Regions from separate parts of the Luteibacter sp. 9133 genome, predicted to be linked through region 2. Evidence: predicted binding sites of a transcription regulator. Region 2 holds the regulator's gene; each other region holds the start of a gene.
The links. Region 2 encodes HrcA, which represses chaperone genes, less so after heat shock. Its sites were predicted from a motif close to TTNGCACTCNNNNNNNNNGAGTGCNAA; they were not measured.
Positions count from the first base shown of each region.

Region 1: a site for HrcA is predicted at 6,918-6,944, ahead of FA87_RS16550 (co-chaperone GroES). Genes of this name have one in related genera too.
Region 3: a site for HrcA is predicted at 3,738-3,764, ahead of rpoH (RNA polymerase sigma factor RpoH). Genes of this name have one in related genera too.

Region 1 is NZ_JUHO01000001.1:3,790,935-3,801,096, reverse strand. It holds gene prmA (50S ribosomal protein L11 methyltransferase) at 1-818, shown strand, start outside; gene accC (acetyl-CoA carboxylase biotin carboxylase subunit) at 914-2,278, opposite strand; gene accB (acetyl-CoA carboxylase biotin carboxyl carrier protein) at 2,289-2,759, opposite strand; gene aroQ (type II 3-dehydroquinate dehydratase) at 2,821-3,270, opposite strand; gene FA87_RS16565 (DUF1415 domain-containing protein) at 3,408-3,962, opposite strand; gene FA87_RS16560 (TlpA disulfide reductase family protein) at 3,983-4,516, opposite strand; gene FA87_RS16555 (protein-disulfide reductase DsbD) at 4,513-6,750, opposite strand; gene FA87_RS16550 (co-chaperone GroES) at 6,993-7,286, shown strand; gene groL (chaperonin GroEL) at 7,347-8,990, shown strand; gene FA87_RS21220 (hypothetical protein) at 9,079-10,086, opposite strand.
Region 2 is NZ_JUHO01000001.1:2,526,798-2,536,959, forward strand. It holds gene FA87_RS10865 (2OG-Fe(II) oxygenase) at 1-420, shown strand, start outside; gene FA87_RS10870 (sodium:calcium antiporter) at 475-1,482, opposite strand; yybP-ykoY riboswitch at 1,499-1,697, opposite strand; gene dapB (4-hydroxy-tetrahydrodipicolinate reductase) at 1,752-2,546, opposite strand; gene dnaJ (molecular chaperone DnaJ) at 2,543-3,673, opposite strand; gene dnaK (molecular chaperone DnaK) at 3,801-5,729, opposite strand; gene grpE (nucleotide exchange factor GrpE) at 5,859-6,395, opposite strand; gene hrcA (heat-inducible transcriptional repressor HrcA) at 6,482-7,543, opposite strand; gene recN (DNA repair protein RecN) at 7,678-9,348, shown strand; gene FA87_RS10905 (response regulator transcription factor) at 9,352-9,981, opposite strand; gene FA87_RS10910 (MASE1 domain-containing protein) at 10,068-10,162, shown strand, end outside.
Region 3 is NZ_JUHO01000001.1:3,944,294-3,954,455, forward strand. It holds gene FA87_RS17210 (efflux RND transporter permease subunit) at 1-645, opposite strand, end outside; gene FA87_RS17215 (HAMP domain-containing sensor histidine kinase) at 726-2,099, opposite strand; gene FA87_RS17220 (response regulator transcription factor) at 2,083-2,763, opposite strand; gene rpoH (RNA polymerase sigma factor RpoH) at 2,846-3,706, opposite strand; gene ung (uracil-DNA glycosylase) at 3,948-4,655, opposite strand; gene FA87_RS17235 (response regulator) at 4,652-5,491, opposite strand; gene ftsX (permease-like cell division protein FtsX) at 5,507-6,487, opposite strand; gene ftsE (cell division ATP-binding protein FtsE) at 6,484-7,161, opposite strand; gene FA87_RS17250 (DEAD/DEAH box helicase) at 7,294-9,057, opposite strand; gene trxA (thioredoxin TrxA) at 9,490-9,816, shown strand; gene rho (transcription termination factor Rho) at 9,968-10,162, shown strand, end outside.

The DNA of each region.
Region 1 (10,162 bases), 1.3 Mb from region 2:
TGTCGATCACCCTGCAGGACGCCGATGCCGAAACCCCCGACGAAGAAGCGATCTTCGAGCCGGGCGTCGGTGAGCTTCCGCTGTGGAACCAGATCGTGCTCAACGCGCTGTTCGACGCGGAAGCCGATCGGCGCGGTCTCACCGCCGCCATTGCCGACGACCTCCCCTTCATCGAACCCGCGCAGATCGTGTGGCGCGACGTGGGCGATCAGGACTGGACGCGTGTCTGGATGGATGACTTCAAGCCGATGCCGTTCGGCCGCCGCCTGTGGGTCTATCCGTCGAACATCGATCCGCCCGCCGACGGCGACATCGTGGTCGTTCGCCTCGATCCCGGCCTCGCCTTCGGCACAGGTACGCATCCGACGACGGCGATGTGTCTGGAGTGGCTGGACGGCCAGCAGATGGCCGGCAAGCTGGTGCTCGACTATGGCTGCGGCTCGGGCATTCTCGCCATTGCCGCGCTGAAGCTTGGCGCGGCGCGCGCGGTCGGTATCGACAACGACCCGCAGGCGATCGTGTCGTCGCACGACAACGCGGAGCGCAACGAGGTGCGCGACGATCTGGCCGTCTATCTCCCGGGTGAGGCGCCTGCCGAACTCGCCGATGTGTTGGTGGCGAATATCCTCGCCGGTCCGCTGGGCGAGCTGGCGCCGGTCTTTGCCGCCGCCGTGAAGCCGGGTGCGCCGTTCGCGCTGTCGGGCATCCTGATCGGGCAGCACGAGGAACTGCTCACGCGTTACGCGGAGTGGTTCGACGATCTCGACGTGCGCACGCTGGAGGACTGGGTACGGATCAGTGGGCGACGCAAGGCGTAAGCGCCGGAACGCCGCTTTGTGAGATCGGACCGCTGGTCTGAGCGGGGCGCGATGCCTCATTAAAAAGAACCCCGCTCGAGGCGGGGTTCTTTTTTTTACGCGGCTGGCGGCGTTTCTTTCTGTTCCGCCATGCGTTTTTCCAGGTAGTGGATGTTCTGTCCGCCCTGCTGGAAGCCGATGTCGGCCATGATCCGCTGCTGCAGCGGGATGTTGCACTTCACACCCTCGATCACTGTCTCGTTCAGCGCCATGCGCATACGTGCGATGGCGGTGGCACGGTCCGGACCGTGCACGATGATCTTGCCGATCATCGAGTCGTAGTTCGGCGGGATGCGGTAGCCGTCGTACAGGTGAGTGTCCACGCGCACGCCGGGGCCACCCGGGGCCTCGAAACGCTTCACCGTGCCGGGGCTCGGCATGAAGGTGTCGGGATCTTCCGCGTTCACACGGCACTCGATGGCGTGGCCGGTGAGCACGATGTCTTCCTGACGGATCGAGAGCTTCTCACCGCCGGCGATCAGCAACTGTTCGCGGACCAGGTCGATGCCGGTCACCAGTTCGGTCACCGGATGCTCCACCTGGATACGGGTGTTCATCTCGATGAAGTAGAAGCGGCCGTTCTCGAACAGGAACTCGAACGTACCCGCGCCGCGGTAACCGATGCGAAGGCAGGCGTCGACGCAGACCTTGCCGATCTCGGCGCGCATCTCCGGCGTGATGCCCGGTGCCGGCGCCTCTTCCACGACCTTCTGGTGACGGCGCTGCATGGAGCAGTCGCGTTCGCCGAGGTGGATGGCGTTGCCCTGGCCATCGGCGAGTACCTGGATTTCCACGTGGCGCGGATTTTCCAGGAACTTCTCCATGTAGACCTGATCGTTGCTGAAAGCCGCCTTGGCTTCCTGCTTGGTCATCACGATGGAGCTGGCAAGGTGCGGTTCGGTGCGCACGACGCGCATGCCGCGACCGCCGCCGCCGCCTGCCGCCTTGATGATGACGGGATAGCCGATCTCACGGGCGATGCGGATGTTCTCTTCGACATCGTCGCCCAGCGGGCCGCCCGAACCGGGCACGCACGGCACGCCGGCGGCTTTCATGGCACGGATCGCCTCGACCTTGTCACCCATCAGGCGGATGACGTCGGCCGTGGGGCCGATGAAGACGAAGCCGGACTCCTCGACCTGCTCGGCGAAATTCGCGTTCTCCGAGAGGAAGCCGTAACCCGGGTGGATCGCGGCGGCGTCGGTGATCTCGGCCGCGGCGATGATGCGCGGGATGTTGAGGTAGCTGTCGACCGAGGGACCCGGGCCGATGCACACCGATTCGTCGGCCAGGCCGACGTGCTTCAGATTGCGGTCCACGGTGGAGTGCACCGCGACCGTCTTGATGCCGAGCGCGTGGCATGCGCGCAGCACGCGCAGCGCGATTTCGCCGCGGTTAGCGATGACGACCTTCTCGAGCATGGGTCTGGCCTCAGGCGATGACGAACATCGGTTCGTCGAATTCGACCGGCTGACCGTTCTCGATCAGCACGGCGACGACGGTACCGGCCACATCGGCCTCGATCTGGTTGAACATCTTCATGGCTTCGATGATGCCGAGCGTCTCACCGGCCTTGACCTGCTGGCCGACGACGGCGAACGCCGGTGCGCCCGGGGTCGAAGCGGAGTAGAACGTGCCGACCATCGGCGCCTTCACCACGTGACCGGCCGGAAGGCCGGACTCGGCGGGTGCCGCCGCGGGTGCCGAGGCAGCCGCGGCCGGTGCCGCTGCCGCGGGAGCGGCGGCCGCCGGAGCCGGCGCCGCATACATCGGCTGGGCGACGGCGGTGCCCTTCGGCACGCGGGACAGACGGACGACTTCTTCGCCTTCCTTGATTTCCAGCTCGGCGAGGTTGGATTCCTCGAGCAGGTCGATGAGCTTCTTGATCTTGCGCAGGTCCATGGGGCAACCCTTAGTCGGTGGTGGAGGTGCGGGCGCCGTCTGGCGCGCCGCGAAGGGGAATTCAGGCGGCGGGTACGGCCAGTCGGAGAAGTGCGGCTTCGAGCGCCAGGCGGTAGCTGTCGCCGCCGAAACCGCAGATCACGCCCGCGGCGATATCGGACACATAGGAGTGGTGCCGGAACGCTTCACGCGCGTGCGGATTGGACAGGTGGATCTCGATGAACGGGATCGCCACGCCGGCCAGCGCGTCGCGCAGGGCGATCGAGGTATGCGTGAAGGCGGCGGGGTTGATCAGGATCCAGGCCACGCCTTCGTCGCGGGCCTGATGCACCCGGGCGATCAGCTCATGCTCGGCATTGGACTGGAACCAGCTCAGGTCGTGCCCGGCCGCCTGTGCGCGGCCTTGCAGCGAGCTGTTGATGTCGGCGAGCGTCTCACGCCCGTAGACCGACGGCTCGCGAACGCCGAGGAGATTGAGGTTAGGTCCATGAAGGACAAGGATCCTGGCCACGCTTCACCTGTGCCGTAGGTCCGGAAATCCGGAACGCCGCGCAGTGTGCGCCTGTCCCCCGGACTTGTCCAGTTCGGTGAAGATCGGCGCAGTTCGCTGGAGATCGCGACTTTCCACACGCTCCCGTATGGTCTTGACTAGGGCTCGGGGAACAATGCCTGCCATCCCTCGTGCCCGAGCTTGTCCAGCGTGGCCATGTTGGCCTCGAAAATACTGGCCGCCTCCGGAAACGCGGCGACCGCCCGGTCGATGCTGGCTTCGCGCAGCAGGTGCAGGGTCGGGAACGGCGACCGGTTGGTGTAATTGGTGATGTCGTCCGGTGCGGTACCTTCGAACTGAAAGTCCGGATGAAAGCTGGCTACCTGGATCTCGCCGTCCAGCGAGAGCTCGGCCACCGTTTCGTCGGCGATCTCCAGGAATTCGTTGAAGTCCATGAAGTCGCCGAGGACGCGCGGGTGAATCAGCAGCGTGGTGTCGATCGTCTCCGGATCGCTGTCCCGCAGGCGTTTGAGTTCCCGCACCAGATCGTCATGCAGTTGCAGGGGTTGCTCCGCCTCGCTGACGACGAAGCGGATCTGGCCCTTCCTGTGCACGGCCTTGGCGAACGGGCACAGATTGAGGCCGATAACGGCACGTTCGAGCCAGCGGCGGGTCGCATCGATCGCCTGGTCGTCTGAAAGCGGGGCATCCATGGTGGAGTTCTCCGGGAGATCTAAGGCGCGAGCCATTCGTCGATCTCGGCCGCGCTGAAGCCGCCGAGTTTGCGCCGCAGGATACGCCCGTCGTCGCCGATGAGGATGCTGTAGGGCAGAACCCGCCGCGTATTGCCGAAGGAGAGCGAGCTGCCGGGGGCGTCGCTGTCGACCAGCAGCACGGGGTAGTTCACCGGGCGCCCGGCGAGATAGCGTGCCGCATCGGCGGCGGTGTCCTCGGCCACGCCCAGGATGGCGACCTTGCGACCGTGGTCGCGGTCCGAGGCGGCGCTCAGGAGTGGCATCTCACGCCGGCAAGGGGCGCACCACGAAGCCCAGAAGTTGATCAGCACGCGTCTGCCTCGCCATTCGGACAGGCGATGGGGCGTGCCGTCGATAGCGACGTAGGTGACGTCGGGCGCGACATCGCCCACCTCGGCCACCGTCATCCCGTCCGGGGGCGACGGATTGGCGCGGCGGTGCTCGACATACAGGCCGACCGTTGCCCCGGCGATCGCCAGGGCCACGATCCAGAAGGTCGGGCCGCGTGTCACGAGCCCGACGCGGTATCGAGCGCCTTCGCCACGCCGTCGTAAGTCAGGACGGTGGACAGCTTCCTGCCGTCGCCGCCACCCTTCGGATAGACGACGTACAACGGCACGCCTACCGAGTGGAACTGCTCCAGATACGCGGCGATGGGCGCATTGACGTCGGTCCAGTCACCCTTCATGTAAACGGTGCCCGTGCGCTTGAGCAGGTCCCTGAACGCGTCGGTGTCCAGCACGGCCTTTTCGTTGGCCTTGCAGGTGATGCACCAGTCGGCGGTCATGTCGACCAGCACCGGCGTGCCCGCGGCACGAAGTTCCGCGAGCTTGTCGGCCGAGTAAGGCACCGAGCCGTCGCTGGCCGTGGCGGTGGTCGTCGCTGCGGGAAGGCCATGCACCGTCCACAGCGCGGCCATGGCGCCGACAGCCAGCACGGCGGTGAAGACCCATGAGAGCGCGCTACGACGGCTGCGGCCGTACCACCACAGCGCCATCGCCAGCAGTACGCCGCCTGCCAGCACCAGCGCCGTCGCGTCGGCACCACGCTGCTTGGTCAGTACCCACAACAGCCACACCGCGGTGAGGTACATCGGGAAGGCCAGTGCCTGCTTCAGCGTTTCCATCCAGCGGCCGGGGCGTGGCAGCAGGCGGGCGACGGCCGGCACGAAGCCGATGAGCAGGAAGGGCAGGGCGAGGCCCAGGCCGAGTGCCAGGAAGATCAGGAAGGCGATCGCCACGGGTGCCGCGAAGGCGAAGGCGATCGCCGAACCCATGAACGGCGCGGTGCACGGGCTGGCGACCACCACGGCCAGCACGCCCGTGAAGAAATCGCCCGAGGCGCCGGAGCGCGAGGCGAGGCCGCTGCCGATGTTGCCCAGCGAACCGCCGATCTCGAACACGCCCGACATCGACAGGCCCACGGCGAGCATGACGTAGACCAGCAGGCCGATGGCGACCGGCTGCTGGAACTGGGCGCCCCACTGGATCCCGTGGCCGGCGGCACGGATGGCGACGATGATCACGCCGAGCGCGGCGAAGGCGACGAGCACGCCGGCGGTGTACCAGAGCGCGTGCTTGCGCGCGGCAGCGGGGCTTTCGCCACTTTCCAGCACCGTGATCGCCTTCAGCGACAGCACGGGCAGGACGCAGGGCATGAGGTTGAGCACCAGGCCGCCCAGCAGGGCGAGCCCGATCGCGGCGATGAAGCCGACCGGCGCATCGGAGGCGGCGGGCGTCAGGCCGGCCGGCGGCGGGGTGGGCGCCACCTCGGCCGGGGCGCTGGCCTGAGGCGCCTCGGTGGCGCCGCCGATCGTGGCCGCGTGGGTGGCGAGATCGACGCTGACCCGGCGGGTCATTACCGGGTAGCAGATGCCGTTCTCGAGGCAGCCCTGATAGGCCACGTCGACATCGACCTTGCCGCTCTTGCCCGCGCCGGTAAGCGGCACCGGCACTTCGACTTGGTCGAAATAGACGATGGTGTCGCCGAAGTGCTCATCGTGATGGGCGGTGCCACTCGGCCAGTCGGGCTCGCCCGCGCTGACACCGGCCGGCGAGACCACCTTGAGTTCGGTCTTGTCGCGGTAGAGGTAATAGTCCTTCGGCATCGTCCAGCGCAGCAGCAGGCTGTCGCCGCCCTTGACCAGCGCCTCGAAACGGAAGGCCTGATCGGCGGGCAGTGCCTGGGCTTCGGTACCCGGCAGCGAAGCCGGCGCCCCCAGCAGCGAAGCGCCGCCGGCAGCGGCTGGCGGCGCGCCGGCGGGTGCCGCGGCCGGGATGGTCGACGGGCCGCCGATCGTGAGCTTCAGGTGCTCGGTGTTCGGCGGGTAGCAGATCTTCGGCTCGACCTCGTGGCAGCCCTGGTACTGGACGTCGAGCGCGAGCGTCTTCGTCGCGGCGTCGGCGAGCGTATAGGGCACGGTCGCGTCGATCTCGCCGTGGTAGATCTCCACGTCGCCGAGGTATTCGTCGTGCTTTTTGAGACCGTCCGGGAGGGTCGGCTGGCCCAGCGTGGCGCCGGCGTCCGCCGCCTTGATCCTGATCCGGCCGCGGTAGAGGTAATAGTCGGGCGCGATGGTCCAGTGAAGCCTGACCGAACCGGGCTGGCTCGCGTCGGAGGTGAGATGGAAGGCCTGGGTGACCGGCAGCAGGTCGTCTTCGGGATCCTGCGCGAAGGCCGGGGAAACGGCGAGCAACAGGCCGAGGGAGGCGACGAGCTTCCGCGCGAGGCGGGATAGCGGCGACATGGGGCTCTCCAGTAAGGCGTTGGTCATTATGACCGGGCAAACTCCAGCTGGCTTGCATCGGCGCCGGATGCTTTTTTGCACCGCGGCCCTTGAACGGTCCGCCGCCGCCGCCATCTGTCGACCATCCAGATAGTTCTTCCGATCCCGGGGCTGTTCTGGCTAAAATTCTGGCACTCACCCTGGGCAAGTGCTAACAGGGTGGCCTAAATTCCTTTCCCGTCAAACACATGTTTGGAGAAGTCATGAGCAAACTGCGCCCGCTGCACGATCGCGTCATCGTCAAGCGTCTCGAAGAAGAGCGCGTCTCGGCCGGTGGCATCGTCATCCCCGACAGCGCCACCGAGAAGCCCACCCGCGGCAAGGTCATCGCCGCCGGTACCGGCCTGCTGCTCGCCAGCGGCCAGCTCCGCCCCATGGGCGTGAAGGAAGGCGACGTGGTCCTGTTCGGCAAGTACGCCGGTCAGGAAATCAAGGTCGACGGCGAAGAGCTGGTCTTCCTGAAGGAAGACGACATCGTGGCGGTTCTGGAAGGCTGAGCCCCGGCTCGCCCCGTTCTCCCGACTCCCTCTACCTAACTATTCAAGGATTCAACGATCATGGCATCTAAAGAAGTCCGCTTCGGCGAAGACGTCCGCGCCCGCATGCTGAAGGGTGTCAACACCCTCGCCAACGCGGTGAAGGTCACCCTGGGCCCGAAGGGCCGCAACGTCGTGCTCGAGAAGAGCTTCGGCGTCCCGACCGTCACCAAGGACGGCGTCTCGGTCGCCAAGGAAATCGAGCTCGCCGACAAGTACGAGAACATCGGCGCGCAGATCGTGAAGGAAGCCGCCTCGAAGACCTCCGACGTGGCCGGTGACGGCACCACGACCGCGACCGTCCTCGCCCAGGCGTTCATCCAGGAAGGCCTCAAGGCCGTTGCCGCCGGCATCAACCCGATGGACCTCAAGCGCGGTATCGACCAGGCCGTCTCGGCCGCCGTCGGCGAGCTGAAGAAGCTGTCCAACCCGACCGCCGACGACAAGGCGATCGCCCAGGTCGGTACGATCTCGGCCAACTCCGATGCCAACATCGGTGACATCATCGCCACGGCGATGGGCAAGGTCGGCAAGGAAGGCGTGATCACGGTCGAAGAAGGTTCGGGCCTCGAGAACGAACTCGACGTCGTCGAAGGCATGCAGTTCGATCGCGGCTACCTGTCGCCGTACTTCATCAACAATCAGCAGTCGCAGCAGGTTGAGCTGGACGACCCGTTCATCCTCATCCACGACAAGAAGATCTCGAACGTCCGTGAGCTGCTCCCGGTGCTCGAGGCTGTCGCCAAGGCCGCCAAGCCGCTGCTGATCGTCGCCGAGGAAGTCGAGGGCGAAGCCCTGGCCACGCTCGTCGTCAACACGATCCGTGGCATCGTCAAGGTCGCCGCCGTCAAGGCGCCGGGCTTCGGCGATCGTCGCAAGGCCATCCTGGAAGACATCGCCCAGCTGACGGGCGGCACGGTCATCTCCGAGGAAGTGGGTCTGGCTCTGGACAAGGCCACCATCAACGATCTGGGTCGCGCCAAGCGCGTCGTGATCACGAAGGAAAACACCACGATCATCGACGGTGCCGGCGATGCCGAAGGCATCCAGTCGCGCATCAAGCAGATCAAGGCGCAGATCGAAGAGACCTCGTCGGACTACGACCGTGAGAAGCTGCAGGAGCGCGTCGCCAAGCTTGCCGGCGGTGTTGCCGTCATCAAGGTCGGCGCCGCGACGGAAGTCGAGATGAAGGAAAAGAAGGCCCGCGTCGAAGACGCCCTGCACGCCACGCGCGCAGCCGTCGAAGAAGGCGTGGTCCCGGGCGGCGGCGTCGCCCTGATCCGTGCACTCAAGGCGCTCGAAGGCCTCAAGGGCAAGAACACGGACCAGGATCTCGGCATCGCGATCACCCGTCGCACGCTCGAGGCTCCGCTGCGCGCCATCGTCACCAACGCCGGTGAAGAAGCGTCGGTCATCGTCAACCAGGTCAAGGCCGGTGAAGGTAACTTCGGTTACAACGCCGCCACCGGTGAGTTCGGTGACATGATCGCCTTCGGCATCCTGGACCCGACCAAGGTCACGCGTTCGGCCCTGCAGTTCGCGGCGTCGGTCGCCGGCTCGATCATCACGACCGAAGCGGCCGTGACCGAAGTGCCGAAGAAGGACGACGGCGCCGGCCACGGTGCCCCGGGTGGCATGGGCGGCATGGGTGGCATGGACTTCTAAGTCCTCGCCTTCCGGCTCGCTGTACGAAAGAGGCCCCGCTTGCGGGGCCTCTTTTTTTGCTTCGATGTGACTCAGCGCCGTTCGCGGTTCAGTACGCGATGGTCGCCGATGTCGGCGTCGTGCTCAGTCCGTAATTGCACTGCGGATCGATGCCCGACGTATCGCTACCCTGCCACGGCGGTGACGCCACGCGCTGGTTGTTGCGGTCGTAGACCTCGATGTCATGGAAGGTGATCGGTCCTCCGGGATACTGCCCGCACGTCGCGACGCTGTACACCTCGAGCACACCACCGAAGACCCAGGTCAGATCCGCATACGGATTGGTCGTCAGCGAGCTGGTCTGGCCCGTGGTCGTGTTGCGCGAGTCGATCTTCCACGTCGAACAGGCTTCGCCCGCCGCGCATGTGGAGTATGTATCGCCCACGACGTTGTCACCTGCGCTTGCCGGTATCGGATCGCTGTGGAACGTCGTGCCGTCGACACAGCAGTTCCAGCTCGCCAGCGTCCACGCCTTGTCGCCGTAACCGTTCCAGCCAAGCACGGGCTGAAGGATGGACTGCACGTTGGGCAACTGTTCCAGGCCGGGGAAGAAATAGATCACCTGGTCGCTCTGCGTCGTCGGCGCACTGGGCACCGTCCACGTGGCCACGATACGACCGATCGGCGTGCTGCTCGCATAGTTCGCCGACTGCACCCAGCCGCTCTGCGTCGGCGGCGGCGTCGCCGCGGACCTTAGGGTATGGCGGCCGTCCGCTTCGACGCGCTCGCCCTGTAACGTGAAATTGGCCTTGCCGCAGGTAGCGGCTTTCTCCGTCGTGCCCGAGGCACGTTTAATCAGACCGTTTTTCTGGAGCTGGTCGCCTGCGTGCACGGTGGCGACGCAGTCGGGTGAGAAATAACCATTGGGTGTGACGACGTAATCGTCCGGAACGCCCGCGGGCTTCGCGGTGGCCGGCATGGCGCCGACGCGGGTGAGTTGAAGCGCGGGCGCTGCCTGCGACGTATCCGCCGCGCTGGCGCTCAGCGTTACGGAGAACATGGCCGCGATGATGCCCGCGCGCGCCACAACCCTGCCGATTGAAGCGAACCTCTTCATGCGTACGACTCCTGCGTTGGAAGGATATCGTCCATGTGCCGACGACCGGATGATCGACGTGCGTCCCCCAGGCTCC
Region 2 (10,162 bases):
TATCCGACCCTGGTCACGATCTGCCGCCTGCTCAACCGCCGGCACGGCACCATCCACACCGACAGCAAGTCCAAGATCGCCACCGCGCTGATCTACCTCAACCCCATGTGGCCGGATACCAGCGACGGCTGCCTCCGTTTCCTCAGCTCGATCAATGACATCGACGACATCGTCGCGCCGGAGCTGAAGCCGCTTTACGGGGAGTTCGCCGTGTTCCGCCGGGCCGAGAACTCCTTCCATGGTCACCTGCCCTATGAGGGCGAGCGCCGGGTCATTCAGGTCGCCTGGCTGACCTCCGAAGAGGAGAAAGCCCGCAAGACCAAGCGGGGCAAGTTCTCGCGGGTGTTCAAGAAGATCTTCGGAAAACTGGACCGGAAGGTGGGTGCCGATCGCGACCGGAACGCCTCGCATCCGGACTGAGTTTGGCTGAATTCGTCGGCGGGCGGGCTCTCGCCAGAGCCGATCTTCCGTCCCTCACCGCACCCCGAACCACCAGCCGACGAACACGGCAAACACGCCGTACAGCGCGCCGATCGGCATCAGCCAGCGCGCTTCCACCGAGCCATGCCGGAACATCGCCCACAACGCGATCACCGCCACCATCGTGACGCCGCCAGCCACGATCAGCGGCGTATCGAACAGCCACGGCGTAGCGAACAACGCCATCGAGCTGGGAATGGTCGCCTGAATCATCATGGCGCCGGAGATGTTGGCCAGCGCCAGCCGCTCCTTGCCCTGGCGCACCCAGATCAGCGCGTTCACCGTTTCGGGCAGTTCGGTCGCCACGGGGCTCAGCACCAGCGCGACGATGTGCGGCGACAGGTGGAAGAATTCACCGAAGGCTTCGAGCTGCCACACGAAGGTGCGCGACGCGATGGCGATGACGATCAACGCCAGGCTGGTTTGCAGCGCGATCCAGCCCATCGTCGGATCGGCGTCATTCGGGCGGAAGGTCAGCGGCTCGAGCTCTTCCTCCTCAGGCGCCGTGCTGTCGTCACGCATCTCGCGCCACACGTAGGCCACGTACGCGAGCAGGAAAAGCACGCCGAGCCAGGGCTTCCATGCGAACGCGACGAGACCCAGGCCGACTTTTACGACGAAGATCGCAAGGAACCACGACTGATCGCGCGCGAGACGCTGGTTATCGACACGCACCCGGAGGTCGGGGCGCTTGAGGCGCTTACGGCCCGCATACAGAGCGAATCCGACCACGGCGTACGCGATGGTCGCGAGTACCAGTGGCCCCCCGAGGGCCGCACCGACGCCGATATCCTTAGCCGCGGCATCCTTACCGAACATCACGGCGACGAACGTCACCGCGCTTTCGGGAAGCGCCGTACCGAAGGCCGCGAGGACCGTACCGGTAGCGGTGGCGCCGAGGTTGAGCTTGCGCCCGAACCATTCGACGCCGTTGACGAAGTATTCGCACGCGAAATAGATGGCCCCGGCCGAAACCAGGAAGAGAAAGCATGTCAGCAGCATGTTTTATCTAAGGCCGAGCGAGCGAGAAAATACCGATGGCTCAACGACACCGCTCGCCCGGCCTGGGTAAGCATGTCGCTGGCCAAAGGTCTCGCCGGGCCGGCAACGCACCGTGTGTGCGTCGCTGCCGTTCGCGCCATGGGGCACAAGGCCACCAAGTCTGTTGACGCGAACTCTCCTGGGTACGGAGATGGCTACTCCCCAATGACTTCGGGGCGGATGTTAACACGTGCTCTCAGATCAGGTGAGAGCGATTCTTACGCAGAGCATCAAACCTTTGCGGCGATCACGTCTTCGATCGTCCAGGTCCCCGGCGCACGCCCGGCGATCCACGCCGCGGACTCCAGCGCGCCGCGCGCAAAGATGGACCGATCCGTCGCGCGATGCCCCAGCTCGATACGCTCGCCCTGCCCCATCAGCAACGCCTGGTGCTCGCCGACGATATCGCCGCCACGTACGACGGCGAAGCCGATCGTCCCTGCCTTACGCGCGCCGGGACGGCCCTCTCTCGAATAGACGGCCAATTCATCCAGCGTCGCGCCACGCCCCGCGGCAGCGGCATGCCCCATTGCCAGCGCGGTACCCGACGGAGCGTCTTCCTTCCGGTTGTGATGGGCCTCGACGATATCGAGGTCCCAGCCAGGCAGTGCCGCGGCGGCTTCACGAAGCAGCCGCGTCAGAACGGCGACACCGAGACTGAAATTGGCGGCATGCAGCACAGCGATGCGTTCCGATGCTTTCGCGAGGCGCTCGGTCTGCTCAGGACCGAGGCCGGTACTGCCGGTCACCAGTGACGCACCACTCGTCTCACAGTAGTCCAGCGCGGAGGCGAGACCCTCCGGACCGCTGAAGTCGATGACGACGTCGATGTCGGAAGCGTCGGTCCAGTCGCTGAAGCGAAGCGCCGACACGTCGCCATAGGCCGCCTTGCCCAGACGCACGGAGTTCGACGAGACGATGGCGCGAACGAGTTCGAAGCGTTCGTCGTCGCGGACAAGACCGAGCAGCGCATGGCCCATCCGGCCGGAGGCGCCGCTGACGGCGAGACGGACGGGACGGGTCATGAAGTGACCCTGGACCAGAAGTCTTTCACCCCATCGATGAACGTCGTCGAGCGCGGCGTATGCTTCGCCGCCTCTTCGCCGACGAACGTCGCTTCGAGCTGGGTAAGCAACTCGCGCTGTTCCTTGGTCAGGCGAACCGGCGTCTCGACCACGACGGTGCACACCAGGTCACCCGTACGGCCGCCGCGAACGGACTTCACCCCCCGACCGCGCATGCGGAACTGATGTCCCGTCTGCGTCTCGGGCGGCACGTTGACGGCCACTTCGCCCTCGAGCGTCGGGACCATCAGTTCGGTACCGAGCGCGGCCTGAGCGAACCGAATCGGCACTTCGCAGTACAGATCGCTGCCATCGCGCTGGAAGATCGCGTGCTCGCGCACACGCACTTCCACGTAGAGATCACCCGACGGCGAACCGGCCGGACCGGCTTCGCCCTGCCCGGTCAGACGGATGCGGTCGCCGTTGTCGACACCGGCCGGAATCTGCACCGACAGCGTGCGTTCTTCTTCCAGACGGCCTTCGCCGTGGCATTTCTTGCAGGGCTTGTCGATCTTCTGGCCGGAGCCGTGACAGGTCGGGCAAGCCTGCTGAATCGAAAAGATGCCGTTCTGCATGCGCACGCGGCCATGGCCGGCGCAGGTGCTGCATTTGGAGACCTTGCCGTCTTCCGAACCGCTCCCGTTGCAGTGATGGCAGTTGACCTGGGTCGGAATCTCGATCTTCTTCTCGACGCCGAACACGGCTTCCTCGAGATCCAGATCCATCATGTAGCGCAGGTCGGCACCGCGACGCGCACGCTGGCGTCCGCCGCCACCGCCGAAGATATCCCCAAAGATATCGCCAAAGATATCGCCGACGTCGCCAAAACCGGCGCCGCCGCCACGACCAAAGCCACCGCCTTCGAAGGCGGCATGGCCATGCTGATCGTACGCCGCGCGCTTCTGCGCATCGGACAGCACGTCGTAGGCCTCCTTGGCTTCCTTGAATTTCTCGATCGCAGTCGGATCGTCCGGATTGCGGTCGGGGTGGTACTTCATCGCCACGCGACGGAAGGTCGTCTTGAGGTCGCCCTCGGTCACGGTGCGCTCGACACCGAGAATTTCGTAGTAGTCGCGCTTGCTGCTCATTACACGCTTGCTTTCCCTGGACGGACGAACGCGCCGAGAGGTTTCCCTTCGACGCGATCGTGCCGGTTAACCGTTGTCACACCGCGGGCGCCGGGCCCGCGGTGTGCCGTTGCTCTACAGGACGAAATTACTTCTTCTCGTCCTTGACCTCGGTGAACTCGGCGTCCACCACGTCGTCAGGCTGGGCCGAGCCACCGCCCGGTGCCGACTGCTGCGCGGTGTCCTGCGTGCCGCCACTGGACTGAGCCGCGGCGGACAGCGCCTGAGCGACCTGCTCCAGGTTGGTGATCTTCGCCTCGATGGCGTCCTTGTCTTCGCCGGTCAGCGCTTTCTCGAGTTCCGACACCGCGCCATCGATGCTGGCGAGCTGCTCGGCCGGGATCTTGCCGCCGTGCTCCTTGAGCTGGCTGCGCGTGGCATGGACGAGCTGGTCGCCCTTGTTACGCGTCTGCACCAGGTCGTGGAACTTACGGTCTTCTTCGCGGTTGGCTTCCGCGTCGGCGACCATGCGTGCGACTTCGTCATCCGACAGACCCGAACCGGCCTTGATCTCGATCTTCTGCTCCTTGCCGGTGTCCTTGTCCTTCGCGGACACGTGCAGGATGCCGTTGGCGTCGATGTCGAAGGTCACTTCGATCTGCGGCTGACCGCGCGGTGCCGAACGGATGCCGGAGAGGTCGAACTTGCCCAGCGACTTGTTCGCATTGGCACGCTCGCGCTCGCCCTGCAGCACGTGCACGGTCACGGCGGTCTGGTTGTCGTCGGCGGTCGAGAAGGTCTGCGAGGCCTTGGTCGGCACCGTGGTGTTCTTCTCGATGAGCTTGGTCATCACGCCGCCCATCGTCTCGATACCGAGCGACAGCGGGGTCACGTCGAGCAGCAGCACGTCCTTGACCGTACCGCCCAGCACGCCACCCTGAATCGCGGCGCCGACGGCGACGGCTTCATCCGGGTTGACGTCCTTGCGCGCTTCCTTGCCGAAGAAGTCCTTGACGGCTTCCTGGACCTTGGGCATGCGGGTCTGACCACCGACGAGGATCACCTCGTTGATGTCGGAGATCTTCAGGCCGGCATCGTTCAGCGCCGTGCGGCACGGATCGATGGTGCCCTTGACCAGGTCTTCCACCAGCGACTCCAGCTTGGCGCGGGTCAGCTTGATGTTCAGATGCTTCGGACCCGTCGCATCGGCCGTGACGTACGGCAGGTTAACGTCGGTCTGGTGCGCGGACGAGAGCTCGATCTTGGCGCGCTCGGCGGCGTCCTTCAGACGCTGCAGGGCGAGCTGATCCTTGCGCAGGTCGATGCCCTGCTCCTTCTTGAACTCTTCCACGAGGTAATCGATGACGCGGTTGTCGAAATCTTCGCCGCCGAGGAAGGTGTTGCCGTTGGTCGAGAGCACTTCGAACTGCTTCTCGCCGTCGACGTTGGCGATTTCGATGATGGACACGTCGAACGTGCCGCCGCCCAGATCGTACACGGCGATCTTGCGGTCGGCCGTCGAGGTCTTGTCCAGACCGTAGGCCAGCGCGGCAGCGGTGGGCTCGTTGATGATGCGCTTGACCTCGAGGCCCGCGATCTTGCCGGCGTCCTTGGTGGCCTGGCGCTGGCTGTCGTTGAAGTAGGCCGGCACGGTGATGACGGCCTCGGTCACGGCCTCGCCAAGGAAGTCCTCGGCGGTCTTCTTCATCTTCATGAGGACCTTCGCGGACACTTCCTGCGGGGCCATCTTCTTGCCATCGGCCGTCTGCACCCATGCGTCGCCGTTATCGTGCGCGACGATGCCGTAAGGAACCAGCTTGAGGTCCTTCTGGACTTCGGCGTCGGTGAACTTGCGGCCGATGAGGCGCTTCACCGCGTAGAAGGTGTTCTTGGGGTTGGTGACGCTCTGACGCTTGGCCGGCGCACCCACCAGGACTTCGTTGTCCTTGGTGAAAGCGACGATGGACGGCGTGGTGCGATCGCCCTCAGCGTTTTCGATAACGCGCGCGGTCGAACCTTCCATCACTGCGACGCAGGAGTTGGTCGTACCGAGGTCGATGCCGATGATCTTGGCCATTGAAGTTGCTCCGTATTTCTAAGCGGCCCCCGCGGCCGCGACTGGTTTGGAAAATGGGGGTGTGCCCCATCGATTCAATATCTGGTGAGACTCCCCGCGGCGCGAAACCGACGCCGGACGAGGTTTGGTTCAGTTGTCGCGAACCACCGCCACGAGAGCCGGACGCAACAGGCGGTCGTTCAGCACGAACCCCTTCTGCACCACGGCCACCACGGTGTTCGGCGCGTGCTCGTTCGATTCGACCGAGCTGATCGCCTGGTGATGCTCCGGGTTGAACGGCTGATGCAGCGGGTCGACGACCGAAAGGCCGTTGGCCTGGGTCACCTTCTCCAGCTGCTTCAGCGACATTTCCAGCCCCTCGCGCAGCGTCTTCGCGTCGGCCGTCTGATTGGCCAGGCCCAGCGCGATGCCGTCGTACACCGGCAGCAGGTCGCCCAGCAGCTTCTCGTTGGCGAAACGGCGGGCCTGGTCGAGGTCACGCTGCATGCGGCGGCGCTGGTTCTCGATCTCCGCCTTCTCGCGCAGGACCGTCTCGCGAGCCTGGGCCAGCTCGACTTCCATCGCGGCAAGCTGGGCGTTCAGCGCGTCGAGCTCGGACTGTGCGCCGTTCTCGTCGACACCGCCGTCCTGCGCCTGATCCGGCGCATGGGGATCGTTGTTCTGCATGGTCACTCCAAATGTCAGCTTCACGGCCCTCCCTCGAGGAGGGCCGAACATTCGCGGGAAATACTAAACCCGCCTCCCGTGCCGGTTTATGAGGTCGCCGCGGCGCGATTCAAGGCGTCACTGAGCAGTCCGGCCGTGGCTTGTACCACGGGAATCACCCGCTCATATGCCATACGCGTCGGTCCAATAACTCCGATCGCGCCCAGCATCCGGCCGCTGGTGCCGTAGGTGGCGGTGACGATACTGCACCCGTCGAGGGCGGAAAAACCGGATTCCTCGCCGATAAACAGGCGCACGCCGGGCGCCTGAACGCACATTTCCATCAGCTGAAGCAGATCGCGCTTCTGCTGGAAGGCGTCGAAGAGGTCGCGAAGCCGCTCGATATCGGCCAGCTCCGAGTACCCCATGAGATTGGTCTGACCGCTCACCAGCACGTCGTCCGCATCCTCGACGGGCGTGAACGACGCGGTGGCCAGCTCCACCACGCTGGCCAGCTGGCGATTGAGCTCGCCCCCGGCCTCGCGCAGTTCGGTGGCGAGGTGCGCCCGGATGTCCGCCAGACGGAAGCCGGCGAACTGAGCGTTGAGATAATTGGCCGCCTGCTCCAGCTCCGTGGCATCCAGCGGCCTGGCCAGCTGAACCACCCGGTTCTGCACCTGGTTGTCCGAGAACACCAGGATCACGAGGACCCGGGCGTCGGGCAGATTGACGAAATCGATGTGGCGCAGCGGGAAATCGCCCTGGCGCGGCACCGTGACCACGCCGGCGAAGCGGGTCATCGCCGAAAGCAGGTTCGAGACATTGCCCAGCAGGTCGCGCGTGGTCGTCTGATGCGGTGGCAGCCCGCCCTGCAGGCGGGCCATGTCGTCGCGCGGCAACGGCTTCAGTTCGAGCAGGCTGTCGACGAACAGACGAAGGCCGCGCGGCGTCGGAATACGCCCCGCCGAGGTGTGGGGCGATGCCACGAGGCCCGCTTCTTCCAGGTCCGCCATGATGTTGCGGATGGTCGCCGGACTCACTTCCAGGCCGGACGAACGCGCCAGCGTGCGTGAGCCCACCGGCTCACCGTCGGAAAGGTATTGCGATATGAGGGTCCGCAGCAGCCGGCGCGCTCGTGCATCGATGTCGTGACCGGAGAACGGATTCATGCGCCTGGCTGGTGTGGGAAAGGGGTTGGAAGCTCGCGCTATCAATAAGGTCTCGCCGCCTCGCTTGCAAGTCTCGGCTTATGCGACTCGCCTCCCGCTACAATCGGCGCGATTCCATCCGCCGCCTGGTTCTCATGCTCACGTCGCTCTACGTCCGCCAGTTCGCCGTCGTCGAAGAAGCCGAGATCGCCTTCGGTCCGGGCCTCACCGTGGTCAGCGGCGAGACCGGCGCGGGCAAGTCCCTACTGGTGGATGCCCTGATGCTGCTGGCGGGCGCCCGCGCGGACAGCGGCATGGTCCGGGCCGGCAGCGACCGCGCCGAGCTGGCCGCCGAATTCGACCTCACCGGCCTGCCCGAAGCCACCCAGTGGCTCCGCCAGGAAGAACTGGACGATGGCGAGACCTGCCAGCTGCGTCGGGTGATCCGCACGGAAGGCAGCTCGCGCGGCTGGATCAACGGCCGCCCGGCCAGCCTCGCCCAGATGTCGACGCTGGCCTCGCTGATCGTCGAGATCCACGGCCAGCACGAGCACCAGGCCCTGCTTTCGCGCCAGCATCAGATGGCTTTGCTGGACGCCTACGCGGGCAACGAGGTCTTGCAGACGAGCGTCCGCGACACGGCCAAAGCCTGGCGCGACGCCGTGGCGCGCATTCGTACGCTGTCCGGCGGCGATGACCGCGAGCGCCAGATCGAGCTGCTCGCCCACGAACTGGAAGAACTCGACCGCTGGGCCCTCGCGCCCGCCGCGCTCGAAGACCTCGAAGCCCAGCATCGCCGGCTGGCCAATGCCGGCCGGCTGGCCGAGGGCGCCAATGGCGTCGTTGAAATCCTCGACGGCGAAAGCGAATTCGCTGTCGGCCGCGCCCTGTTGCGCGCCCATGCCGAGGTGTCGCGCCTGGCCGAGCTGGACGCCTCGCTCGTCCCGACCCTGGAGCTGCTCGACAGCGCCCAGATTCAGGTCGGCGAAGCCGTCGACGGCCTCAGCCGCTACGCGCAGGATGTCGAACTGGATCCCGAACGGCTGGCCGAGGTGGACACCCACCTCACCCACCTTCACGACCTCGCCCGCCGCTACCGCCTGCCCATCGAGGAACTGACGGCCAAGGCCGAGGAAGTCCGCGAGCGCCTTGCCGAACTGGAAGGCGCCGGTGATGCGCTCGACCGCCTGGGTCGCGAGCGCGATCGTCTGCGCAAGGCATGGGATGACGCCGCGTCGTCGCTGTCGAAAGCCCGCGCCGACGCCGCCGGTCGACTCGGCGGCACGGTGGCCGCGTTGATGGGTGAGCTGGGCATGGGCGGCGGCCGTCTCGAAGTGTCACTCGAACCGGCCGAGGGCGACGACCCGGATCCGCAGGGCCGCGAGCGCTGCGAACTGCTGGTCAGCGCCAACCCCGGCCAGCCGCCACGCCCGTTGCGCAAGGTGGCCTCGGGTGGCGAACTCGCCCGCATCAGTCTGGCGATCGAAGTCGCGACGCTGGGCAACGACAACATCGGCTGCATGATCTTCGACGAAGTGGACACCGGCATCGGCGGTGCCGTCGCCGAGGTGGTCGGCCAGAAGCTGCGCGCGCTGGGCGAGAAGGTGCAGGTACTCTGCGTCACCCACCTGCCGCAGGTGGCGGCGCAAGGTCACTCACACCTGCGCGTGGCCAAGGAGAGCGACGGCGATTCGACCCGTACGCGTATCCATCCGCTGGATGCATCCGGCCGTCGTGACGAGCTGTCGCGCATGCTGGGTGGCGTCGAGATTACGAAAGAGACGCGGGCGCACGCGAAGAAAATGCTGGATCGGGCTCAGGGGTGACCGTCAGGTCCTGATGAGCCCCCTCTCCTGAGCCATCCGATAAAGGTCCAGCTCGGACCCAGCATTGAGCTTGTTCATCACCGCCGCCCGGTGGATGTAAATCGTCTTCTGCCCGATCCCCAGTTCCGCCGCGACCTGCTTCGGCGCGCGCCCGGCCGCGAGTAAGAGGAATACCTCCCGCTCACGCGCCGTCAGACGGCTGAACGGATCCAGATCCGCCGAAGGCCGTCCCGAGCGCCGCTGACGCAGATCCGAACTGAGATATTGCTCACCGCTAAGCACTGAACGCACCGCGGCGACGAGTTCTTCGGGCGCGACACCCTTGGTCACATAGCCGCGCGCACCGCGACGCAGCGCCTCGGAAACGTAAGGTTCGCCGTCGTGCATGCTCAGGACGACGATCTTCATCCCGGGCGAAATGCTCGCGAGATGCTCGATCAGCGGGAGGCCGCTACCGTCGGGAAGCGACAGATCCACCGCCACCAGGTCGGGGCGATGCTGGGTGACCGCATCGACAGCCTCGTCGGCATTGCGGGCTTCGGCAACGACGTCCAGATCGGGTTCAAGCTCGATGAGTCGCTTGAAACCCTCACGGACGATGGCATGGTCATCTACAAGAGCGATTCTTGGCATGCACAGAATGTAACAGGCAATCCCGACGCGTGCGTATGGGCGACGCCGAGCGTCGGGCCGGCACATCCGCCGTGTAACATTCGGGCATGCGACTACACGCGCCTTCCCGATTCGCCGGTCCCCTGCTAGCGCTCGCCTACGCGGCGATCTGGATCATGCTCTGGCCTACCGAGCAGCCCTA
Region 3 (10,162 bases), 1.4 Mb from region 2:
GATCAGGTTCTGCGCCGCGAGGGCGTTGGCCACGTCCTGGGCCGACAGCCCGCGGGCCTGCAAAGCCGGCGGATCGATGTCGATCTGCACCTGGCGGGTCTTGCCGCCGAACGGATACGGAATGGCGGCGCCGGCCACCGAGGTCAGCTGGGGTCGGATGATATTGAGGCCCAGATCGGCCAGGTTCTGCTCGGTCAGGCCGTCACCGGAGAGCGCCAGCTGGATGATCGGCACCGTCGAGGCGTTGTAGTTGAGGATCAGCGGTGGTGTCGTGCCCGCGGGCAGCTGGCGCAGCAGCGTCTGGGCCACGGCGGTGACCTGCGCGTTAGCCGTGCGGATGTCCACCGTCGGCTGGAAGAAGATCTTGACGATGCCGAAGCCCTGGATCGAGTTGGCCTCGATATGCTCGACGTCATTGACCGTGGTGGTGAGCACCCGCTCGAAGGGCGACGACACGCGGCCGACCATCTGATCCGGCGGCAGGCCGGTGTACTGCCAGACCACCGCGATGACGGGAATCTTGATGTCGGGAAAGATATCCGTCGGCGTGCGCAGCGCGGCCAGCGGACCCACGATGAGGATCAGCAGGGCGAGGACGACGAAGGTATACGGTCGCGAGAGTGCGATCCGGACGATGCCAATCATGAGGGACGGATTCCGTGCGCGAATGTTGCGTCGCGGCGAATTTTGCGCCCATGACGATCGTCGTCGTAGTTAAGATTTGTTTATGAGCTTACGACCGGGGGGCAGGTTACTGAAAACACAGCGCCTTTTTCGTCCCCACCGACCGACAGCGAGTACCCGTGCAGACGAACGATCGCGCTGACGATGGCCAGCCCCAGACCGCAACCGGGCTTGGTACGGGTTTCGTCCCCGCGGTAGAAACGACGGAACACCGCCTCGCGCTCGCCCTCGGGAATACCGGGGCCTGTATCGGCGATATCGATCCGCGCGTCGCCGGCGGCGTCGGTGGTCGCGACGAGGCGAACCGCCCCGCCGTCCGGGGTGAACTTGATCGCGTTGCCGACGAGGTTGGCGAACGCCTCGAACATCAGTTGCGGATCGCCTCGCAGCGGCGGCAGTTTGTCCAGCCGGATCTCGAAGGCCTGCCCGCGGTCCTCGGCGAGCGGCGCATAGAAGTCATGGACGTTGCGCAGGACCGCGCCGATGTCCAGTTCCTCGAAGCAGGCGCTGCGCTGGCGATCTTCCAGTTCGGACACGCGCAGCAGCGCGCGGAAGCGTCCCAGCACCGTATCGATCTCGGCAACGCACGCTTCCAGCTGATCGCCTTCGGGCGTCTCGGCGAACTGTTGCTGCAGACGGTAAAGCCGCGTGCGCATGCGCGTCAGCGGTGTGCGAAGGTCGTGGGCGATGTTGTCGCTGACGCCCTTGACCTCGCCCAGGAGGCGCTCGATTTCGCCCAGCGTGGTGTTGACCGTCGCGGCGAGCAGGTCGACCTCGTCGCCGCCGCGGCTCACGGGCAGACGCACGCTTAGGTCGCCTTCGCGGATGGGCTCCATGGCTTGCTGAATCGCACGGATGCGGCGGGCTGGCCCTCGTGCGATGAGCACGCCGCCCAGTACGCCCGGGATCAACGTGAGCGACAGGCCCCAGAGCAGGCCGCGCCGGATGATCGCACCGAGGCCGTCGATCGTGGTGCTGTCCTTGATCACGACCAGGCGGCGTCCGTCGGGGAGCTCCCGCGTGATGCCGCGTGCCCGCATCGGCGTATCGCGCGAGGCATCCACCAGCATGGCCTTCACCGAGGTCACGGTGCCGTCCTCGCTCAGTTCATCCGGTACGCGGGCGATGTTGCCGGCGACGCGCCGGCCATGGGCATCGAACAGGCCCACGCGCATGAAGCCCTGGACGTCGACCGCACTGGCCGTCGCCACCGTGTCCGGAAGGTTCCGCGCGTCGGTGCCTTCCAGATAATGGATGCGTGCGACCAGCATCTGGTCGACCACGCGCGACAGGTAGCGTGACGCCTCCCACTGCACCACGCCAAGCAATACGACACACCAGATCGCGAACAGCGCCCCGTAGATGAGGATCAGTCGTGAGGTGGCGGAACGCCAGGCGTCAGTCAGCGGGCGCAAGGAGATACCCCGATCCACGAACGGTACGAATCAGAGGCACCTGCCCCGTGCCGTCGATCTTGCGGCGCAGGCGTCCGATATGGACGTCGATCACGTTGGTGCCCGGATCGAAATGGAATCCCCAGACGTGCTCGAAGATCATCTGCCGTGTGACGACCTGACCGGCATTGCGCATGAGGAATTCGAGCAGGCGAAACTCGGTGGGCAGCAGCGTGAGCGGCTGACCGCCGCGCAGCGCGTTGTGCCTGACCAGGTCGAGTTCGAGGTCGGCGACACGCAGGCGGGTTTCGTTGGCGGCGGGCCGGCGACGACGCAGCAGCACTTCCGCTCGCGCGGCCAGTTCGTCCGGTGAAAACGGCTTGGTCAGATAATCGTCGCCGCCGGCGCGCAGACCGCGCACGCGTTCGTCGACATCGGACAGCGCGCTGATCATCAGCACAGGCGTATCGATACGCCGCTCGCGCAGCGCGGACACGATGTCGATACCGTCCATGCCGGGAAGCATGCGGTCGAGAGTGATGATGTCGTAGCCATCGGCCAGCGCGCGGGTCAGCCCGTCGCGGCCATTGGCTACCCACTCGGCCGTCAGGCCGTGCGCGCTCAGCTCCGCGACGATGTCGCGGGCGGTGACTTCATCGTCTTCGATGACCAGTGCCCTGGGCATCCGCTTCGACTCCTGACTCAAAGGGGCAACGGAAAACGGCCCCACGAGGGGGCCGCTCCGGATCTTACGCCGAACGGGGCACTCAGGCCGCGATGGCGACGCGCATCTTCTTCATGGCGTTCGCTTCGATCTGACGGATACGCTCGGCGGAAACGCCGTACTCGTCCGCAAGATCCTGCAGCGTGGCCTTGTTGTCTTCCGCCAGCCAGCGACGCTGGATGATGTCGCGCGAGCGGGCATCCAGGTTGCCGAGCGCCGACGACAGCGCGCCCATCTGGTTGTTGCTCGCGTCTTCCTCGGCGAGGTTGTCGTACGGATCGGCGCCTTCGTCGACGAGGAAGGCGGCCGGTGCCGGCTTGTCGTCGTCATCGGCATCGGCCGGGGCCTCGAAGCCCACGTCACGACCCGACAGACGCGATTCCATCTCGCGGACGGTGGCTTCCGGGACACCCAGGTCGTGAGCGACGACGCGGACTTCCTCGGCGTTCATCCAGCCCAGGCGCTTCTTGCTCTTGCGCAGGTTGAAGAACAGCTTGCGCTGCGCCTTGGTCGTGGCGACCTTCACGATGCGCCAGTTGCGCAGGATGAACTCGTGCATCTCGGCACGGATCCAGTGCACCGCGAAGCTCACCAGGCGAACGCCCTGATCCGGGTCGAAACGCTTGACCGCCTTCATCAGGCCGATGTTGCCTTCCTGGATGAGGTCCGACAGCTGCAGGCCGTAGCCGTTATAGCCGCGGGCCACATGGACCACGAAACGCAGGTGGGACATAACGAGCTGCTTGGCGGCGTCAAGATCGGCGTCGTCACGGAAGCGGCGCGCCAGCGACTGCTCCTCGTCAAGGCTGAGCACCGGGATGCGATGAACCGCCGAGATGTAGGAATCCAGACTGCCGACGACGCTCGGGAGCCCGTAGTTACGGGTAACGAGTGCTTGGGACATGTGTGGAACCTCCTGAAAGTCTGTATGCAGATTAGCAGTCCCGATGTGAGAGTGCTAAGTCAGCCCGAAGTTCATCGGTTAACTGTACGCTATGGTACAGAAATACCCCCGGCCTGTCCAGAGTCGGTGCCGGGGTGTTCAGGAGGCAGACGGCTCCCCGGCCGCGAAAACACGGCGCCGAGGGCGTCGACGGCGGCTATGTGTCCGCCGTTGCTACAGTTATTGGGGCTTGAAGCTGACTTTAAAGGGCGGAGACCAAAGCGGCCTTTGGCGGCAGCGACCAGTCGATCGGCGCCTCCCCGCGTGATTCGAGGTACGCGTTCGTATCGGCGAAGTGCCCGCAGCCCAGAAAACCGCGATGCGCCGACAGCGGCGACGGATGCACGCTGCGCAGAATCTTGTGGCGCCTGGCGTCGATCAGCTGGCCCTTCTTCTGGGCATGGCTACCCCAAAGCAGGAAGACCAGGCCCTCGCGCTCGCGGTTGAGGGCGTCGATCGCCGCATCGGTAAATCCTTCCCATCCCTTGCCCTGGTGCGATGCAGCCTGTCCCGCTTCCACGGTAAGCACCGCGTTGAGCAACAGGACGCCCTGATCGGCCCAGGGCGTGAGGCATCCGTGGTCGGGGCGCGGTATACCGAGGCTGGCCTCGGTTTCCTTGAACATGTTTTGCAGAGAGGGCGGCACGCGGACGCCGGGCCGCACGGAAAAGCTCAGGCCGTGCGCCTGTCCGGGACCGTGGTACGGATCCTGGCCGAGGATGACGACGCGTACGCGATCGAAAGGCGTGTGCGCGAACGCATTGAAGATCTCGGGGCCGGGCGGGTAGATGACCTTCCCCGCCGCCTTCTCCTCGCGCAGAAATGCCGACAGCGCCAGCATCTCCGGACGATCGAGGTAATCGCCGATCCGCTCCTTCCACGATGCTTCCAGCTTGACCCGCTCGTTCAACCTTCCGCCCTTTCGCGCAGGTGTAGCGCCACCCGCAGCTGGAACAACAGCTTCGTGATCAGCAACTTTTCTTCCACCGGCTTCTCGACGAGATCGTTCGCGCCGGCGCGCAGCAACGCGGCCTGGTTCGCGGGGTTTTCGTCGCCGGTCATGATCAGCGTGGGCAGTTGCCCCTTGCCGTAGCCGAACTCGTTGCGGATGCGTTCGACGAGATCGCCACCGGTGAGTTCACCCTTGAGGCTGACGTCGGTAAGGACGATGTCGGCGCCCATGTCGCCGCGGGCCTTCGCCTCGTGCAGGTACACGATGGCGTCTTCGGCGCTGATCACGTGGTGCACCGTCAGGCCGTACTTTTCCATCATGCGGCGCGTGGCCAGGGCGACCACACGACTGTCCTCGACGTACAGCACCTCGCCCTCGGCACCGCCTTCCGGGCGCACGTAGCCACGGATGAATTCAGCCAGCGCGCCGAAGCCCAGTGACTTGTCGAAGTAGTCGGTGACGAACTCGCCGAGTTCCCGGCGATGAAGGCGCTCTTCCACGTCGCCGGAGACGACGACGATCGGCATGTAGATCTGCGGCGCGGATTCGCGCACGAAGCGTGCGATGTCCAGACCGTCCATGTCGGGCAGCCGCAGCGCCACGGTGACGAAGTCGAAGACCCCTCGCTGCAGTTCGGCTTGCGCCTCCGCGCCGGTGGAGACGCCCACGATCTCGACGCCCGGCACCTCGGCGCTGACCACGCGCGAAATCAGCTGGCGGACGACCTTGGAGCCGTCGACCAGGAGAATCCGCGGCGCCGCGCCGGCAACGCCTGAACCGATGTGAGTCGCCACCCCAAATCCCCTTGTCTAGACCGCCGCGGCGCGACGGATCTGTCGTGCACTCACCAGACGGGCACCCAGCCAGCCGAGCAACGCGGCGGCGACGGGTACCGAAAGCAACAACCACGCGGGCAACCCGCCGAAGCTCACACTGCCATCGTACGCGGCCGCAAGACGTCCCACCGGGCCGGCCATCGCAAGTTCGAGCACGACGGCCAGCACCACGGCCAGAACGCCGGCAAGAAACCCGAGCCAGATGCCCGCGTAGAGATAAGGACGGCGCACGAAGGGACGGCTGGCACCGATAAGCAGCAGCACACCGATCTCCGCGCTGCGGCTCTGGATATCGACACGAATGGTGTTGCCGACCACCAGAAGGGCCGCGATACCCAGCAAGGCCGCCAGCAGACTCACCGCCCGTGTGCCCACGCCAAGCAGCGCGTCGAGACGCTGGCGCCATGCGCCGGTGTCCTGAACCATGTCGACGCCCGGTGTGGCCTTCATCGCATCGACCAGGCGTCCGGCATCGTCAGCCGCCAGACCCGGCCGGGGCTGGACCGAGAGGACGTATGGCAGCGGATTGACGTCGAGGGACTGCAGGGAGCCGGAAAACCCCTGGACTTCGGCGAGCTCATCGAGCCCGTCCTTGGGCGTGCGAACGACGACGTCCGCCACTTCCGGGCGCCCGCGCAGCGCGGAGGCGGCGGTTTCCGCCATGGCCGCGTTCTGGCCCGGCTTCATGAAGGCGCTGATGGACTGGTTGCGGCCCAGCGCGTCGCCCATACGCTCGACGTTGCCGAGCAGGAGGTAAAACGCGAGCGGCAGAGCCAGGGCCACGCCCATGACGGCGACGGTCAGCAACGTGCTGAGCGGCCGGGCCGCCAGACGGCGCCAGCTGATCGACAGGCTCCAGGCGTGATGCTCGCGCCAGGCGCCGACCTTGCGCCCTTCGCTGCGCTGGGTCTTCGGCGGCTCCGGCGGACGACGGGATTCGCGAACGGTATTCATACGACCTCCGTCGCAGGCACGTCGGCCACCAGCTTGCCGTGGTCGAGTACGACCACCCGCTTCTTCATTCGCTTGATCAGCATGAGGTCGTGGCTGGCCACGAGGACGGCCGTGCCGACCTGCTGGAACTCCGCAAAGAGGGTCATGATTTCCATGGCCAGCTGTGGATCGAGGTTGCCCGTCGGTTCGTCGGCAATCAGGACCGCCGGCTTCGCGACGATCGCGCGCGCGATACCGACGCGCTGCTGCTCACCCGTGGACAGCGCCTCCGGCAGCTGTTTTTCGTAGCTGAGCAGGCCGACCTTTTCCAGAGCGGCGCGCACGCGACGCGACCGGTCGGCCGGCGCCACGCCGGCGATCACCAGTGGCAGTTCGACATTGGCGAAGACCGTGCGATCCAGGAGCAGGCGGTGATCCTGAAAGACCATGCCCAGCTTGCGGCGGATGCGCGGGATATCCGACGAGCGGACCGTGTTGAGTTTCTGGCCGTCGAGGGTGACGACGCCGTTGGTCGGCCGTTCGATCATGGCCAGCAACTTGAGCAGCGTGCTCTTGCCGGCGCCGGAATGGCCGGTAACGAAGGCCATTTCACCGGCCGCGACCTGGAACGATACATCGGTAAGGGCCTGGTGACCGCCCTCGTATCGTTTGCTCACCAGATCGAAACCGATCACCGCATTACCTGTTGGCCCGTTGGACCCCAGAGGATAAGGGATGTCGGGTGGGTTGTGCGGGGTGGAACGTGCCGGGCATGTGCCGGACGGGATGCAGGAGCGCGCGCGGGCGCGCTCCTGCCGGTCGTGGGTTTACCGACCGCCGAACAACCGGCCGATGCGGCGGAAGAAACCGACCTTCTCATGCGTATGCGGTGCAGGCGCCGGAGCGGCAGCGGCAGCGGTCGGGCGGTTCGCTGCGACCTGACGCGACGGGCGGCTGCCCTGACGCGACTGACCATCCGCGTGACGCGACGGGGCGGCTGCCTTCGGGCCTGCGGCCTGATCGGTGGCGCCGCTACCCTCGACGTTCTCCACGCCTTCGCGCGCGCCGCGGCCACGACCACCGCGACGGCGGCGACGCTTCTTCGGGGCGCCATCGGCAGCGATGGCCTCGGCAGCGGCCGGCAGCTCCTCGACCGACTCGGCAACGATCACGGTCTTTACCGGGACCTCCGTGGAGGCGGCGGTGAAGCCACCGACCGGGGTGTCCTCGCGCGGCGGGCGCGGGCGACGCTCGCGGCTGCCGGAGCGCTCGCCCGAGCGGGAACCGCCACGACCACCCTCCCGACCGCCACGACCGCCCTTCTCCGGCGGTGCGCCGCGCGTCGGGATGTGACCGCCCGTATCGTTCGGATCGTCGACTTCGTCCTGCACGCCGTCGGCGCGCGGGCGCGGCGCCGGCATCACCAGCATCTTCGCTTCGATCGAGGCGGTCGGAATCTTCTGGTTGATGTACGTCTCGATGTCCGGAAGGCCCATCGCGTAGAGGTCGCAGGCGAAGCTGATCGCGTCGCCTTCAGCGCCCAGGCGGGCCGTACGGCCGATGCGGTGCACGTAGTCCTCGGCATCCTGCGGCAGGTCGTAATTGAAGACGTGACTGACGGCGGGGATATGCAGACCGCGCGCAGCGACGTCGGTCGCCACGAGCATGTCGATCTGGCCGTCCTGGAAACGCTGCAGCAGCTTCTGGCGCTTGACCTGCGGCACGTCGCCCGAGATGGCGCCGACACGGAAGTTGTGGCGCTTGAGACGATCGGTGATGCGCTCGGCGGCGGCCTTGGTATTGACGAAGATGATGCTGCGCTCGGCCTTGGTCTCTTCGAGCAGGTTGAGCAGCAGCGGCATCTTCTCTTCCTTGGACGGGAAGTAGACGACCTGGCGGACGCGGTCGGCGGTGACGTTTTCCGTCTCGACGACCAGCTTTTCGGCCTCGTGCATGTGCTCGTAGGCCAGCTCCAGCACGCGATGGCTCAGCGTGGCGGAAAACAGCAGCACCTGACGCTGCTCGCGGGCCGGCAGGCGGCGGAAGATGAAGCGGACGTCCTTGATGAAACCAAGGTCGAACATGCGGTCGGCTTCGTCGATGACCATGACTTCGACCGAGCCGAAGCCGAACACGTCCTGCTTGTGGTAGTCGAGCAGGCGACCCGGCGTGGCGATGATGATGTCGCAGCCGTCGCGCAGCTGCTGGCGCTGCTTGTCGTAATCGACGCCGCCGTAGATGAGCGCGCTGCGCAGACCGGTGGCCTTGCCGATGGTCTGGAAGTCCTTCTCGATCTGGATGGCCAGTTCGCGGGTGGGCGCGATGATCAGGGCGCGCGGATCCGCGTCGCGGCGGTTGGGCGCGGCCGGATGCTTCAGCAGGCGGTCCATCAGGGCGACCAGGAAGGCGAAGGTCTTGCCCGTGCCCGTCTGCGCCTGACCCGCTACGTCACGGCCCGTCAGGGCGAGCGGCAGGGTCAGCGCCTGGATGGGCGTGCAGCGGGTGATGCCGGCGGCGGCAAGGCCCTGATGGAGAAGCGGATGAAGGTCGAGGTTTTCGTAGAAGACGTCGGTGAGAACGGTTTGGGACATAGGTTATGAATGGCCTGGCGTCTCGTCGCGCGGAGGCGCGACGGCATCCCGGCGGCCGGGCGGGCCTCGGGACGGTGGGTGATCCGGCCGGCGTCACGGGAGAGTCGGGGGCGGCCAGGTGTCAGTCCGGCGGCCAGACGACGCGCCCGGCGCACGATGGCCGGAGGCGGCGGCGCGCGACCCGACGGTTCCCGCTGGCATAGGTGAAGAGGCTTGAAACGATTAACCTTTTCACCTATGTCAACGGAAACCATCCCGTCGGCGCCCTTGAATCGCTTGAATCGCGCCCCTAGTTGCGTTGGAATGAGGGCCAGCGGCTGCAATGGCCAAGACCTTCGGTTCCGGTTGGACCCGCGACATGAGGCTCCTTAGTGTAGCCGATGCAGGCGTCACGGTCGTCAACCCCCTATTACCCCCATTCTGGAGATCACGGTGAGCGAAAAGATCACCCATACGAGCGACTCTGCCTTCCAGCAGGAAGTCCTCGATTCCGACACCCCGGTCCTGCTCGATTTCTGGGCCGAGTGGTGCGGCCCGTGCAAGTCGATCGCTCCAGTGCTCGATGAACTGGCCGGCGAGTACGAAGGCAAACTGAAAATCGTCAAGATCAACATCGACGAAAACCAGCAGACGCCCCGCCAGTTCGGCGTCCGTGGCATCCCGACCCTGATGATCTTCAAGGACGGCAAGGTCGCCGGCACCCAGATCGGCGCCGTCGGCAAGGGTCAGCTGACCCAGTTCATCGAAAAGTCCCTCTGAATTCCCCGTTTCACCCACGCCGCCGCGTGAGGCGCTTTACGCCGCGCCTCACGCGATGCTAGGCTCTAGGAGTTCGCCGGGACACCGCTTGTCCCCTCCAGTCGCGAACCCTCTCCCTTCTTCTTTTAACGGCGCCCCGTGAGGTTTGCCCGTGTCCGATATCGAAACTAAAGATTCCATCGACGCCAAGGGCGCCGGCGACCAGCCTGCGACCGAACCGCGTCCCCGTACGCGCCGAAAGGCGCCAGCCGCCGCACCCGCGGTAGAGACGAGCGCACCCGCGCCGGCTCCCGTCGCGCCGCCGGCGGTCAAGTCACCGCCGCCGCTGCCTCCGGTACCGACACCG